DNA from 2 places in the Streptomyces sp. B3I8 genome. Region 2 is predicted to be linked to the other one. Evidence: riboswitches for the same ligand, from Rfam matches in the RefSeq annotation. Region 2 holds a riboswitch; the other holds the start of a gene.

What was found. A riboswitch is a leader RNA that binds a small molecule or an ion and turns the genes downstream of it on or off. The one in region 2 is predicted to bind S-adenosylmethionine.
Region 1: another riboswitch for S-adenosylmethionine. It lies ahead of thrC (threonine synthase); the one in region 2 lies ahead of QFZ64_RS09945 (aminotransferase class V-fold PLP-dependent enzyme).

The regions. Positions count from the first base shown of each region.
Region 1 covers NZ_JAUSYN010000002.1:3,172,586-3,180,235, forward strand. Annotated here, with positions in the region: gene QFZ64_RS16070 (cold-shock protein) at 33-236, opposite strand; gene QFZ64_RS16075 (MoaD/ThiS family protein) at 715-990, opposite strand; gene thrC (threonine synthase) at 1,089-2,408, opposite strand; SAM riboswitch class I at 2,427-2,589, opposite strand; gene QFZ64_RS16085 (glucosyl-3-phosphoglycerate synthase) at 2,724-3,668, shown strand; gene QFZ64_RS16090 (trehalose-6-phosphate synthase) at 3,792-5,180, shown strand; gene QFZ64_RS16095 (nuclear transport factor 2 family protein) at 5,330-5,845, shown strand; gene QFZ64_RS16100 (TetR/AcrR family transcriptional regulator) at 5,996-6,613, shown strand; gene QFZ64_RS16105 (SGNH/GDSL hydrolase family protein) at 6,678-7,532, opposite strand.
Region 2 covers NZ_JAUSYN010000002.1:1,726,869-1,734,518, reverse strand. Annotated here, with positions in the region: gene QFZ64_RS09970 (heme-copper oxidase subunit III) at 1-574, shown strand, start outside; gene QFZ64_RS09965 (c-type cytochrome) at 647-1,459, shown strand; gene QFZ64_RS09960 (ubiquinol-cytochrome c reductase iron-sulfur subunit) at 1,456-2,523, shown strand; gene QFZ64_RS09955 (cytochrome bc complex cytochrome b subunit) at 2,520-4,160, shown strand; gene trpD (anthranilate phosphoribosyltransferase) at 4,313-5,380, shown strand; SAM riboswitch class IV at 5,605-5,721, shown strand; gene QFZ64_RS09945 (aminotransferase class V-fold PLP-dependent enzyme) at 5,902-7,284, shown strand; gene QFZ64_RS09940 (Lrp/AsnC family transcriptional regulator) at 7,332-7,613, opposite strand; gene QFZ64_RS09935 (rhomboid family intramembrane serine protease) at 7,610-7,650, opposite strand, start outside.

The DNA of each region.
Region 1 (7,650 bases), 1.4 Mb from region 2:
CGTTCACGTCGAACTTTCAGTCGGCGCGCGCGTCAGCCGGCAACGCGGACCATGTCCGCCTGCGGCCCCTTCTGACCCTGCGAGATCTCGAACTCGACCCGCTGGCCCTCTTCCAGAGTGCGGTAACCGTCCATCTGGATCGCGCTGTAGTGGACGAACACATCCGCACCACCGTCGACCGCGATGAAGCCGTACCCCTTCTCCGCGTTGAACCACTTGACGGTGCCCTGAGCCATGCCTAACTCCCCTATTACTGGCCCTTGCACGGATCCGCACTTCGCGGATCCGGGTCAGACCTCACCCCCCAACGGTTGGGGGCGTGCGCCGGAACGCGTCGACCGCGGCTGAATGTATCTGTCCAACTGCCGTGTGCAACAGGTCAGTCGGACGAGAAATCTGGGCACGACCGGTCGGGAATGTACGGAGAATTCGCTCGAATTCAGGGCAAGTCGGACCGCACAAAAGGCGCATAGGACGCAAAAGCCCTGCACACTTTGGCTACTTCTTGTCGGAAGCCCGACAAGATTGCCGTCGCCCGGTCTCGGAAATCCGGGGTGCGTTCCCCAATTGTATCGCGCTCAATCATACAGAATTACCCCCTCCGCTTCTCTCGCGGAGGGGGTAATTCGTTCTACGCTGAGTGATCTGCATTACCGAGGGTAAGGGACGCGGAACGTGGACGCCGTCCGGCGCGTCCCGCCCGCCACGCCCGTCTCAGCCGCCGGCGACCGCGGGGATGATCGACACGCCCGCACCCTGCGGCGTCGCCGTGTCGAGCCCCTGCTCGAAGCGGACGTCGTCGTCGTTGACGTACACGTTGACGAAACGGCGCAGCTTGCCCTGGTCGTCCAGGACCCGGGCGGCGATCCCGGTGTGGTTCTTCTCCAGGTCCGCGATGACCTCGCCGAGGGTCGTGCCCTCGGCGTCGACCTCGGCCTTGCCGCCGGTGTAGGTGCGCAGGATGGTGGGGATGCGAACGGTGACGCTCATGGGGGTGATGACCTCCGGTCGGGTGCGAGGGTGCCCGTAGGGGGGCGCTGTGGGGAAGGGGGGACGGCCGGTCCTGCCGCGCGAGGGCCGCGCGGGGGCTACGCGAGCCCCGCCTCCCGGAAGGACTCCAGGGACGGCCGGATCGTCGCGGTGAGCCCCGTGCCCGCCACCGCGTCCAGCGTCTTGAGGCCGTCACCGGTGTTGAGGACGACGGTCGTCAGCGACGGGTCGAGCACACCGGCCTCGATCAGCTTGCGCGTGACGCCGACCGTCACACCGCCGGCGGTCTCCGCGAAGATGCCCTCGGTCCGCGCCAGCAGCCGGATCGCGTCGACGATCGCCTCGTCGTTCACGTCCTCCACCGCACCGCCCGTGCGGCGTGCGATGTCCAGCACGTAGGGGCCGTCGGCCGGGTTGCCGATCGCCAGCGACTTGGCGATCGTGTCCGGCTTCTGCGGCCGTACGACGTCGTGGCCCGCCTTGAACGCGGTCGACACCGGCGAACAGCCCTCCGCCTGGGCGCCGAAGATCTTGTACGGCCGGTCCTCGACGAGCCCGAGCTCGATCAGCTCCCGCAGCCCCTTGTCGATCTTCGTGAGCTGGGAGCCGGAGGCGATGGGCACCACGAGCTGGTCGGGCAGCCGCCAGCCGAGCTGCTCGCAGATCTCGTACGCCAGCGTCTTGGAACCCTCGGCGTAGTACGGCCGCAGGTTGACGTTGACGAAGCCCCAGCCCTCGCCCGCCGGGTCGCCGATCAGCTCGGAGCAGAAACGGTTCACGTCGTCGTAGTTGCCCTCGATGCCGACGAGCTCGCCGCCGTAGATCGCGGCCATGACGACCTTGCCCTGCTCCAGGTCGTGCGGGATGAACACGCAGGAGCGGAAGCCGGCCCGGGCGGCGGCGGCACCCACCGCGCCGGCCAGGTTGCCGGTGGAGGAGCAGGACAGGGTGGTGAAGCCGAAGGCACGGGCGGCCTCGATGGCCTGGGCGACGACGCGGTCCTTGAAGGAGTGCGTCGGGTTGCCGGAGTCGTCCTTGATGTACAGCCCGCCGGTGACGCCGAGTTCACGGGCCAGGTTGTCGGCCTTGACGAGCTTGGTCCAGCCGGGGTTGATGTTCGGCTTCGTCGCCACGTCCGCCGGGACGGGCAGCAGCGGGGCGTACCGCCAGATGTTCGCGGGGCCCGCTTCGATGGTCCGGCGCAGTTCCTCGGTGTCGTGACCCGAGAAGTCGTAGGCGATCTCGAGCGGCCCGAAACATTCCTCGCAGGCGAACACGGGACCGAGCGGCACCCGGTGGCCGCATTCGCGGCAGCTCAGCGCGGCGGCCGGACCGAGATCGACGGACCCGGTGGCGGAAGGGGCGGAGGTGGCAGAAGTGGTGGAGCCGGTGGTGTCTTCGACAGTCTGCACAGCCATGTGAGGCGAGGCCCTTTCTCCTCATCTTCCTCACGACGCATCTCGCCGTGAGACGGATTTGGCACCTTCCCTAGCCGGGAGCCTCGCGGAGTGATCGGGATTGATCAGCGATCTACGAGTGCCGGCTGGAGGGTTGCCGGGGCTTCATCGGGCCGTTTCCCTCTGCCCCTCTGGATGAGCGGTATTCGGTTGTGGTGGCGCCGGTGGCCCCCGGCATGCGACGGCCATCTGCGTTGTTCAAGACTGTAACCGAAGGCCAGGACACTTGGACGAGTCGTCCGTACCGCGAGATGGATCACGAAGGAGCCACCGACCGTGCTGCAGGAAGTCGAGCATTGGCTGAAGGCGCGCTCGTGGTCGGTGGCGGACCGCCCGTTGCAGCAGGTCATGGCCGCCAAGCGGGCCACCGGCCAGTCGGTCAGCGTGGTGCTCCCGGCGCTGGACGAGGAGGCGACCGTCGGCGAGATCGTGGCGACGATCCGCCGCGACCTGGTCCGGCGGGTGCCTCTCGTCGACGAGATCGTGGTCGTCGACTCCGGCTCCACCGACCGCACCGCCGAGGTGGCCGCGGCGGCGGGCGCCCGGGTCGTGCACCGTGACGCGATCCTGCCGCGCATCCCGGCCCTGCCCGGCAAGGGCGAGGTGCTGTGGCGCTCGCTGCTGGTCACGCGCGGCGACCTCGTCTGCTTCGTCGACGCCGATCTGCGCGCGTTCTCCTCCGACTTCGTCACCGGCATCGTCGGCCCGCTGCTGACCGACCCCGACGTGCACCTGGTCAAGGCGATGTACGACCGCCCGCTCGCCGGAGCCGCCGGACAGGGCGGCCGGGTCACCGAGCTGATGGCCCGGCCACTGCTCAACATGCACTGGCCGCTGCTGGCCGGCTTCGTCCAGCCGCTCGGCGGCGAGTACGCGGCCCGCCGCTCGCTGCTCGAACGGCTCCCGTTCCCGGTCGGCTACGGCGTCGAGCTCGGCATGCTGGTCGACGCGTTGCACACCGTCGGCCTCGACGCGCTCGCCCAGGTCGACGTCGGCGTACGCCACCACCGCCACCAGGACGGGCAGGCACTGGGCCGCATGGCCGCCGCGATCTACCGCACCGCCCAGCTCCGTCTGGCCCGCGGCCACCTTCTGCGCCCCGCCCTCACCCAGTTCGAACGCGGCCCGCAGGGCTTCGAGCCGCGCACCCATCCGGTGGACACGGAGGAGCGCCCGCCGATGACCGAGATCGCGGAGTACGCGGCGGGGAAGGTGGCGTAGGGGGAGGGCGGGGCATGGGCCGGCCGCTTACACCCGTTGTATGCACAGGTCGTGTGACGGAATCGGTGCGGTGAGGTGTCCGTGCACGTTTGAGGGTTCGGGGGCCGGGCTAGGTTGAGGCGTATGGCTTCAAGGTTCGGTGCTGCTCAGGTGCTGGTCGCCTCCAATCGGGGGCCCGTCTCGTACGCCGTGCGGGAGGACGGTTCGCTGCACGCCAGGCGGGGCGGTGGCGGGCTGGTCTCCGGGCTGTCGGCCATCGGGCCGGACGCGGGCGCGCTGTGGGTGTGCTCGGCGCTGGGCGACGGTGACCGCGAGGCGGTGCGGCGCGGGGTCGGCGAGGACGGCGTACGGATGCTGGACGTGCCGGCCGACGTGCACGCGGACGCCTACAACGGCATCGCCAACTCCGTGCTCTGGTTCGTGCACCACATGCTGTACCAGACCCCGTTGGAACCCGTGTTCGATCGGGAGTTCCGGCGCCAGTGGGCCTCGTACGAGACCTACAACCGGGCCTTCGCCGAGGCGCTCGCCGAGGAGGCGGCCGAGGGCGCGGTCGTGATGGTCCAGGACTACCACCTGACCCTGGTCCCGGGAATGCTCCGGGAACTCCGCCCCGACCTGCGGATCGGGCACTTCTCGCACACCCCCTGGGCGCCCGTCGACTACTTCCGGATGCTCCCCGACGACATCGCCGAGCAGGTGCTGCGCGGCATGCTCGGCGCCGACCGGCTCGGCTTCCTCACCCACCGCTGGGCGGACGCCTTCACCGCGTGCGCGGACGCGGTGGCCGGCGGGCTCGGCGACACCCGGATCGGGGTGCACGGGCTCGGCGCGGACGCCGACTTCCTGCGCGCCCGCTCGCACGAGGACGACGTGGCGGAGCGGATGACGGCGCTGCGCGAGGAGATCGGCCCGGACCGCAGGACGATCGTCCGGGTCGACCGGACCGAACTGTCGAAGAACATCGTGCGCGGACTGCGCGCCTACGAGGAACTGCTCGCCTCGCGGCCCGAGTGGCGCGAGCGGGTGGTGCACGTGGCGTTCGCCTACCCCTCCCGGCAGGACCTCGCGGTGTACCGGGAGTACACCGACGAGGTGCGGCGGGTGGCCGAGTCGATCAACGCCCGGTACGGCACGGACGGCTGGACACCGGTCCTGATGCATGTCGAGGACGACTTCGCACGGTCGCTCGCGGCCTACCGGCTGGCCGATGTGGCGCTGGTCAACCCCGTACGGGACGGGATGAACCTGGTCGCCAAGGAGGTGCCGCTCGTCTCCGACGAGGGCTGCGCGCTGGTGCTGTCGAGGGAGGCGGGGGCGTACGAGGAACTGGGCGAGGACGCGATCGTGGTGAACCCGTACGACGTGGTCGCGACGGCGGAGGCGCTGCACGAGGCGTTGTCCATGCCGGCGGCCGAGCGAGTCGAACGGTCGAAGCGACTGGCGGCGGCGGGCACGGCGCTGCCGCCGTCGCGGTGGTTCCTGGACCAGTTGCACGCGTTGGAGGGCTGAGCGGGGGCTGAGGACCGGGTCCGGGGCCCGGACAGGCCCCCAAGCGGCCTCGCTTGTTTTTCGCGACACCCTGTCGTAATTTTTACGACAGGGTGTCGCTTAGAGGCGTGGAACCACGTCGAGGCCGCCCGCCGGACAGGGAGTCCCCCATGAACGCGCTCAACGACCGCGGCGGACGCGGCGATCTCGCCGTCCTCACCGATCGCGCCGATCTCATCGAATTGCTCGGCCGCTACGCCGACATCTCGGACCGGAAGGAGTACACCGAGCTGCCCGGCCTTGTCTTCACCGACCCGCTCACCCTCGACTTCGAGTCGGTGGCCGGCATGCCGCCGATGACCGTGCCGCTCGATGACTACCTCGACAACCTCCGCACCGCCTTCGCGGCCTACACCGCGACCCACCACGCCATCACCGGCCACGTCGTCGACATCGACGGCGACAGCGCGCGGATCCACGCGCACGTCCGTGCCGAGCACTGGCTGCCGGAGGAACTCGCCGGCGAGGGCCCCCACCGCTGGCTGGTGGTCGGCTTCTACGACAACGAGGCGATGCGCACGCCGGACGGCTGGCGCCTGAGCCGGGTGAGACTCACCGCGACGTACCAGGAGAACCCGCACCTGGCGGGCGTCGCCATGGCCGCCGCGCAGGCGAAGGCGGGCTGAAGGGCGTGTCGCGGGTGCGGGATGCGGCCCGCGGGGGGACGGGCCGTGGGTACGGACCCGTGGGTACGGCCTGTAGGTACGGCCTGTAGGTACGGCCCGTGGGTACGGGCCCGGGGTACGGGGCTCGCCCCGGCGGGGGAGAATGGCCGGATGCCGCGGATTCGGGGAACCAGCATCGAGGAACACCACGAGCTGGTGTGGGCCGATCTCGCCGAGGCGATGCGGGAACTTCTGCTCGAACGCGACTACGAGTCGATCAACATGGGGCACATCGCGGCCCGGGCCGGACTCGCGCGCAACACGCTGTACAACTACGCGGGCGACAAGAGCGCGCTGGTCATTGCCCTGATCGAGCGCGCGGCCCGGCCCGCGGTCGCACGTGTGTCCGCGATCGCGGCGCGGTCCGCGGCACCGGCCGCCGAGCGGATGCGGGAGATCATCGAGGCGTTCCTGGAGGCGTCCGCGGATCAGGCCATGCAGCTGATGTTCCGGCCGGGCTCCGGGCCGCTGGTCGCCGAGGTGCCGAAGGGGCCGGACAACCCGTTCAACGCGATCGTGGTCGAGGTGGAGAACGTCGTCCGCGACGGCATCGCGCGCGGGGAGTTCCGCGACGTCGGCGACGTACGCCTCGCGGTGGAACTGCTGTCCGGCGTCATGCGCGCGGGCGCCGAACGCATCGGCCGCGACCCGGCCGCCTTCACGGACACGGTCGACGCGGCACGCGGCATCATCCTCGCGTCCCTGACCCACCACCCGGCGGAGCGATGACGACCGGGGCCTCCGCCGGCCCCGTCGGTCCCCGGCCCGGACGAGCCGGACGGTCCGGACGAGCTCACCGCGTCGCCCTCATGGCACGCAGGACGATCCGTGCCATCTCGCGTTGTCCACGCGCGTTGGGGTGCACCGGGGCCGCCGGACTACGGGGGATCATCGGCTCGATCCACCGTGTGTTCCCGGCCGAACAGGCGCCGTGCTCCCGGGATGCGGTGTAGGTGTCCACATAGGTGGCGTCGGCTGCCCGGGCCTGTCGCCGCAGCACGTCGTTGAGCTGGTGCTCCTTCTCCCGCAGGTAGGCGATGTCGCCCGGAGCGAGGGGGAGCGCGAGTCCGCAGCCGGTGTCGCCGGGCGGCAGGATCGCGGGGTAGCCGACGATGTACACGCGCGCCTCGGGCGCACGTCGCCCGATCTCTTCCAGCAGGCCGGACAGCCTCGTCCCGAGAGCGGCCATCCGTTGCCGCGTGCTGTCGGTGCCGTCCTTGACGTAGCGCTCTCGGCAGGGAGCGTCCTCCGACACGTCCTTGAGGCGAGCGACGACGCCGTACACCGTCCCCATGGTGAGGCAGCGGGTGAGCATCTCGCCGAAGCCGATGTCATTGCCTCCGATGCCGAGGGTGACGAGCCGGGTCCGGCCGGAAAGGGCGGACAGCTGCGCGGGGTTGAGGCCGTCGTCGGTGTGCTGGGGCGAGGCGAGGTTCGCCGTCGTCGCACCGCTGCAGCTCATGTCGCGGTACATGCGCGGCCCCAGTTCGAGTCCGGCGGCGAGCAGGGCCGGGTAATTGTGGTCGGAGCGGGCACAGCCGGCGGGGCCGGCCGCTCTGAACCGGTATGCGTGGACCGGAGGTGTAGGAGTCGCCGAGAGCGACATAGGGGCCACGCACGCCGCTGTCCCCCGCGGTGTCGCCGTCATGACGGGTCTCGGCGACGGTGACGGTCAGAGCCGCCACGGACAGGAGAATGCCGGTCAGGACGACGCGTAGGTGAGTCATGATGCCGTGTGTCTCCCCGGGTGGTCATGGGCTTCCTCC
Region 2 (7,650 bases):
CCCGTCGGTCAATCGGCCGAACCTCACCAGCGTCGGAACCATCATCTGGCTGAGTTCCGAGCTGATGTTCTTCGCGGCCCTCTTCGCGATGTACTTCACCCTGCGATCGGTGACCGGCCCCGATCACTGGAAGGAGATGGCGAGTGCGCTCAACGTCCCCTTCTCGGCGACGAACACCACGATCCTGGTGCTCTCCTCGCTCACCTGCCAGCTCGGCGTGTTCGCCGCCGAGCGCGGGGACGTGAAGAAGCTCCGGGGCTGGTTCATCGTCACCTTCATGATGGGCGCGATCTTCATCGGCGGTCAGATCTACGAGTACACCGAGCTGGTGAAGAAGGACGGCATCTCGCTGTCCTCGGACCCGTACGGCTCGGTGTTCTACCTGACCACCGGCTTCCACGGCCTGCACGTGACGGGCGGTCTCCTCGCCTTCCTCTTCGTTCTCGGCCGTACGTACGCGGCGAAGAGGTTCACGCACGACCAGGCGACGGCGGCGATCGTCGTGTCCTACTACTGGCACTTCGTCGATGTCGTCTGGATCGGCCTCTTCGCCACGATCTACTTGATCAAGTAGTCGAAGCGCCGAGACCGGCCACCCGACCCTTCCGAAGCATCGACGCAGAAGATCCTGACACCGGGGTAATCCGTGAAAAAGCTCTCCGAACGACGACGCCATCCGCTGGCGGCGCTCGTCGTCCTACTCTTCGCGCTGGCGGCCACCGGGGGGCTGTACACCGCGTTCGCACCCGCGGACAAGGCACAGGCCGACTCCACCGCCCAGTCCCTCGCCATCGAGGAGGGCAAGAAGCTCTACGAGGTGGGCTGCGCCAGTTGCCACGGCACCGGTGGCAAGGGCAGCTCCGACGGTCCGAGCCTGGTCGGCGTGGGCGCGGCGGCGGTCGACTTCCAGGTCGGCACCGGCCGCATGCCGGCCTCCACCTCGCAGCAGACGCAGGTCGAGAAGAAGAAGAACATCTACTCGCAGGCGCAGATCGACCAGCTCGCCGCGTACATCGCCTCGCTCGGCGCCGGCCCGGCCAAGCCGACCAAGGACGAGTACAGCCCGGAGGGCGCGGACGTGGCCAGGGGCGGGGAGCTGTTCCGCACCAACTGCTCCCAGTGCCACAACTTCACCGGCAAGGGCGGAGCGCTGACGAACGGCAAGTTCGCGCCGAGCCTGGAGGGTGTCGCCCCGAAGCACATCTACGAGGCCATGCAGACCGGCCCGCAGAACATGCCGTCCTTCCCCGACACCACGCTGACGTCGAAGAACAAGCAGGACATCATCGCGTACCTGAAGGCCGTCGACGGCGACGAAACGACCAACCCCGGCGGTCTCGAACTCGGCGGATTGGGCCCGGTCAGTGAAGGTCTGTTCGCCTGGATCTTCGGACTCGGCGCGCTGATCGCGGTCGCCATCTGGGTTGCCGCTCGGACCGCAAAGGCCAAGAAGTCATGAGTAGCCAAGACATTCCAGAAGAGAAGCTGCCCGCCGAGCGGGACCAGGAGCACGGGGCCCACGAGGCCCTGGCCGTCGCGGACGAGGAGAACCCGTTCGCGGACCCCGGTCTGCCGCCGCACGAGCACCGCCGCCAGGACGTGGACGAGAAGGCCGCCAGGCACTCCGAGCGCACGGTGGCCATGCTGTTCACGCTCTCGATGCTGGCCACCGTCGGCTTCATCGCGTCGTACGTGGCGATCTCGCCGGACAAGTCGATCTACGTGTTCCCGCTGGGGCACCTCAGCGCGCTCAACTTCGCGCTGGGCCTGACCCTCGGCGTGGCGCTCTTCACGATCGGCGCCGGCGCGGTCCACTGGGCCCGCACGCTGATGTCCGATGTGGAGATCGCCGACGAGCGTCACCCGATCGAGGCACCCCCGGAGACCCGCTCGAAGGTCCTCGCCGACTTCAAGCAGGGCGCCAAGGAGTCCGCGTTCGGCCGGCGCAAGCTGATCCGCACCACCATGTTCGGCGCGCTCACCCTGGTGCCGCTCTCCGGCCTCATGCTGCTGCGCGACCTCGGCCCGCTGCCCCACACCAAGCTCCGCCACACCGCGTGGGCCAAGGGCAAGCTGCTGGTCAACATGAACACCAACGAGCCGATCCGTCCCTCCGACGTGGCCGTGGGTTCGCTGACCTTCGCCAAGCCCGAGGGGCTCGAGGAGCACGACGAGGAGTTCCAGACCGAGATCGCCAAGGCGGCCCTGATGATCGTCCGGCTCCAGCCGGAGAACATCAAGGACAAGCAGGAACTCGACTGGAGCCACGAGGGCATCGTGGCCTACTCCAAGATCTGCACCCACGTCGGATGCCCGATCTCGCTGTACGAGCAGCAGACGCACCACGTTCTGTGCCCGTGCCACCAGTCCACCTTCGACCTCTCCGACGGTGCCCGAGTCATCTTCGGTCCGGCCGGCCACCCCCTGCCGCAACTGCGCATCGGTGTGAGCGAGGACGGCTACCTCGAGGCGCTCGGCGACTTCGCGGAGCCCGTCGGTCCTGCTTTCTGGGAGCGCGGATGAGTACTGCAGCAGCCAGCAACGAGCCGCGCAGGCGCGGCAAGGCGCCCGCCGGTGAGCGGGTCGCCGACTGGGCCGACGGCCGCCTGGGGATCTACTCCCTGGCCAAGTCCAACATGCGCAAGATCTTCCCGGACCACTGGTCGTTCATGCTCGGTGAAGTCTGCATGTACAGCTTCATCATCATCATCCTGACCGGTGTGTACCTGACGCTGTTCTTCCACCCGTCGATGAACGAGGTCCAGTACCACGGCACTTACGTGCCGTTGCAGGGCCAGCTGATGTCGGAGGCGTTCAACTCCACCATGCACATCTCTTTCGAGGTGCGCGGTGGTCTGCTGATCCGACAGATTCACCACTGGGCGGCGCTGATCTTCCTCGCCGGCATGTTCGTGCACATGATGCGCGTCTTCTTCACCGGCGCGTTCCGCAAGCCGCGCGAGGTCAACTGGCTGTTCGGCTTCCTGCTGTTCGTCCTGGGCATGTTCACCGGTTTCACCGGCTACTCGCTCCCGGACGACCTGCTCTCCGGCACCGGTGTCCGCTTCATGGAGGGCGCGATCCTGTCCGTGCCGATCGTCGGCACGTACCTGTCGTTCTTCCTCTTCGGCGGCGAGTTCCCGGGCGGCGACTTCGTGGCCCGGTTCTACTCGATCCACATCCTGCTGCTGCCGGGCATCATGCTCGGCCTGATGGTGGCGCACCTGATTCTGGTCTTCTACCACAAGCACACGCAGTACGCGGGTCCCGGAAAGACCAACAACAACGTCGTCGGCATGCCGCTGCTGCCGGTGTACATGGCCAAGGCCGGGGGCTTCTTCTTCCTGGTCTTCGGCGTCATCGCGGCCGTCGCGGCGATCGCGCAGATCAACCCGATCTGGGCGATCGGCCCCTACCGGCCGGACCAGGTCTCCACCGGCGCCCAGCCCGACTGGTACATGGGCTTCTCCGAGGGCCTGATCCGTGTCATGCCCGGCTGGGAGATCAACCTCTGGGGCCACACGCTCGTCCTGGGCGTGTTCGTCCCGCTGATGATCTTCCCGCTGGTCCTGGTCGCCATCGCGGTCTACCCGTTCATCGAGTCCTGGGTCACCGGCGACAAGCGCGAGCACCACATCCTGGACCGCCCGCGCAACGCCCCGACCCGGACCGCGTTCGGTGTCGCCTGGATGACGTGGTACACCGTCCTGCTGATCGGCGGCGGCAACGACCTGTTCGCCACGCACTTCAGCCTGTCGATCAACGCCATCACCTGGTTCGTCCGGATCGCGTTCTTCGTCGCCCCGGTGATCGCGTTCGTCGTCACCAAGCGGATCTGCCTCGGCCTCCAGCGCCGCGACAAGGAGAAGGTGCTGCACGGGCGCGAGTCCGGCATCATCAAGCGCCTGCCGCACGGTGAGTTCATCGAGGTGCACGAGCCGCTCAGCCAGGAGCAGCTGCACACCCTCACGGCGCACGACCAGTACAGCCCGCTCGAGCTCGGCCCGACGGTCGACGAGAACGGTGTCGAGCGCAAGATCAAGGGCCCGCAGAAGCTCCGCGCCAAGCTGAGCGAGGCGTACTACGGGGAGCACAACCAGATCCCCAAGCCCACCGTCGAGGAGTACAAGGAGATCACCAGCGGCCACGGCCACCACTGATCACCCACTGTCGCCACGCCACGGCGAGGAGGGCCCCGTCCGAACATCGGACGGGGCCCTTCCCCGTGCGCGGGGCTGGATAGGGTGGAGACCGCCCGGCACTGCCGTGCCGACGTGCCGGAACACCCCTTGCGACGACCCAGGAGCGGCGTATGACTGCTGTGACCCCCGCTGGAGGCGACACCGCGGCGGGCCGCTCCTGGCCCGCCCTCCTCAACGGCCTGCTCGACGGGCGTGACCTGTCCGCGGACGACACCGCCTGGGCGATGGACCTCATCATGCGCGGCGAGGCGACCGACGCGCAGATCGCCGGCTTCGCGGTGGCGCTGCGTGCCAAGGGCGAGACGGTCGAGGAGATCACCGGGTTCGTGCGCGCGATGTACGCGCACGCCCACGTCATCGACATCCCCGGAGACACCGTCGACATCGTCGGCACGGGCGGGGACGGCGCCAAGACCGTCAACATCTCCACGATGTCCGCGATCGTCGTCGCCGGGACCGGCGCGAAGGTCGTCAAGCACGGCAACCGGGCGGCCTCCTCGGCGTCCGGGGCCTCCGACGTCCTGGAGAAGCTCGGCGTCGACCTCAACCTCACCCCGCAGCGGGTGGTGGAGGTCGCCGAGGAGGCCGGGATCACCTTCTGCTTCGCGGCGAGGTTCCACCCGGCGCTGCGGCACGTGGCCGCGGCGCGCGGGCAGCTCGGCATCCGGACGACGTTCAACTTCCTCGGGCCGCTGACCAACCCGGCGAAGGTACGGGCCCAGGCGATCGGCGTCGCCGACGCGCGGGTCGCGCCGATCATCGCCGGGGTCTTCGCCGAGCGCGGCAACTCCTCGCTGGTCTTCCGCGGCGACGACGGGCTCGACGAGCTGACGACGACGTCCACGTCACGGGTGTGGGTGGTGCGGGACGGCAAGGTGACGGAGGAGGCGTTCGACCCGCGGTCGGTCGGCATCCCGCTGGTGCCGGTGGAGGCGCTGCGCGGTGGTGACCCCTCCTACAACGCGGAGGTCGCGCGGCGGCTGCTGGAGGGGGAGACGGGGCCGGTGCGGGATGCGGTGCTGTTGAACTCGGCGGCGGCGGTGGTGGCGTTGCGGGGGGAGGACGGGCCACTGGTGGACCGGATCCGCGACGGGATGGCGCGGGCGGCGGAGTCCATCGACAGCGGGGCGGCGCGGGAGACCCTCTCGCGCTGGGTCACGGCCACGCGCCGCGCGTAGCGGTGCCGTTCGGGGGTGCGGGGCCCTCCGGTGTGCGGCCTCCCGCCCCCGCCGCCCCTGCCCGTCCCGTCCCTCCAAAGGGCTGCGCCCCTCGGACCCCGGCACGGGGTTCCGCCCCCCGGGGCAGGTGCGGCGGGGGCGAGAACGCGCCTGGGCGCACCCCCGCGTATCGGGATGTGGGACGGGTTGCGGCGGAGCCGCACGGTCCCGTAGCGTCGTGTGCAGGTCATGAGTGACAGTCATGAGGCCCCGGCCGACTGTCCGGCAACCCTCCGTCCGTGGCGGGGTGCCCCGGGTGAAGACCAGGCCGCGCGCCACAAGGTCCGCGGCAAGCGCGGACCCCTCGAAACCCCAGGGGTCCTGGTCCTCGAGGAGCCCCCGTGAGCAAGCGAATGCGATAGGGCCGCAGAGCCCCGCCTCCGCACACCCTTCTCGTTCCCCCCCTCACCCACGCGCGAGCGCCGGCCGTCGGCCGCCCCTGCCCGCGTGGTGATTCCGGCTGCTTCCACGGGAGTTCACCGATGTCCGCCACCGCCGTCACCCCCGCCACCACCGTCTCCACCACCTCCGCCGACGCCCCCGCCCCCCTCCCCGTCCTCGGCCGCGACGTCACCGTCCCCCTCGTCACCGGCGGCGAAGTCACCTACGCCGCCCTGGACTACGCGGCGAGCGCCCCCGCCCTGCAGCGCGTCTGGGACGACGTCGCCGCGTACGCCCCGTACTACGGCAGCGTCCACCGCGGCGCCGGTTACCTCTCGCAGCTCTCCACCGACCTGTTCGAGAACGCCCGCCGTACCGTCGGGGAGTTCCTCGACTGCCGCGCGGACGACCAGGTCGTCTTCACCCGGTCCACCACCGACTCGCTCAACCTCCTCGCCGCCGCGCTGCCCGCAGGCTGCGAGGTGTTCGTCTTCGAGACCGAGCACCACGCGTCCCTGCTGCCCTGGCGCGACGCCCGCGTGACCTGCCTGGACGCCCCCCGCACCCCGGGCGACGCCGTCGACACCCTGGAGCGCGCCCTCGCCGCCCGCGACATCCACGCCCCGGCCCTGGTCTGTGTCACCGGCGCCTCCAACGTCACCGGCGAGCTGTGGCCCGTACGCGAACTGGCGGCCGCCGCGCACGCGCACGGCGCCCGTGTCGTCCTGGACGCCGCCCAGCTCGCCCCGCACCACCCCGTCTCCGTGCAGGACCTGGACGTCGACTGGGTCGCCTTCTCCGGGCACAAGCTGTACGCCCCCTTCGGCTCCGGCGTCCTGGCGGGCCGCGCCGACTGGCTGACCGCCGCCGAGCCCTACCTCGCGGGCGGCGGCGCCAGCCGCAGGGTCACCCGGCGCGCCGACGGCGGCGTCGACGTGGAGTGGCACGAGGGCGCCGCCCGGCACGAGGCCGGCTCGCCCAACGTGATCGGCGCCCACGCCGTCGCCTCCGCCTGCAAGGCGCTCACCGAGGCCGGCTGGGACACCCTGGTCGCCCGTGAGATCCATCTGATCGACCGGGTCCGCGCGGGCCTCGCCGACGTGCCCGAGGTGCGGATCCTCTCCCTGTTCGGCGACGCCGCGCCCCGCGTGGGCGTGCTGTCCTTCGTCGTCGAGGGCTGGAACAGCTCGCACTTCGCCGCCGCGCTCTCCGCCGAGTACGGCATCGGCGTCCGCGACGGCCTGTTCTGCGCCCACCCGCTGGTGCGCACCCTGCTCGGCGGCGACCCGGAGTCCCAGGGCGAGTGCGGGGCGCCGGAGGCGGCGCCCGGCGAGAAGTCCCTCAACGCGATCCGCGTGAGCTTCGGCGCGGGCACGCCCGACGAGCACGTCGACCGCTTCGTCCTGGCGGTACGGGAACTGGTGCGCGAGGGCGCGAAGTGGGAGTACCGCACGCAGGACGGCCGCTGCGTCCCGGCGGTCTGACCGGCTGCCCGGAGAGGCCGACGCCCGAGGTCCGCGGGCTGGAGTTCCTACGACTCCAGCCCGATGGAGAACGCCGCCTCCAGGTCGTGCTGCGAGTACGTGCGGAACGCGACGTGCGTGTCGGTGCCCTCGACGCCGGGGATCTTGCTGATCCGGCCGGGGATGACGTCCGCCAGCTCGTCGTGCGCCTTCACGCGGACCATCGCGATCAGGTCGTACGTCCCGGTCACGGAGAACACCTCGCTGACGGAGTCCAGCGCGGCGATCGACTCGGCGATCTCGGGGATCCGGTCCACGCTGGTCTTGATGAGCACGATCGCGGTGATCACGGCTGGTTCTCTCCCTCGGGGGCCGGGCTTGTGTCCC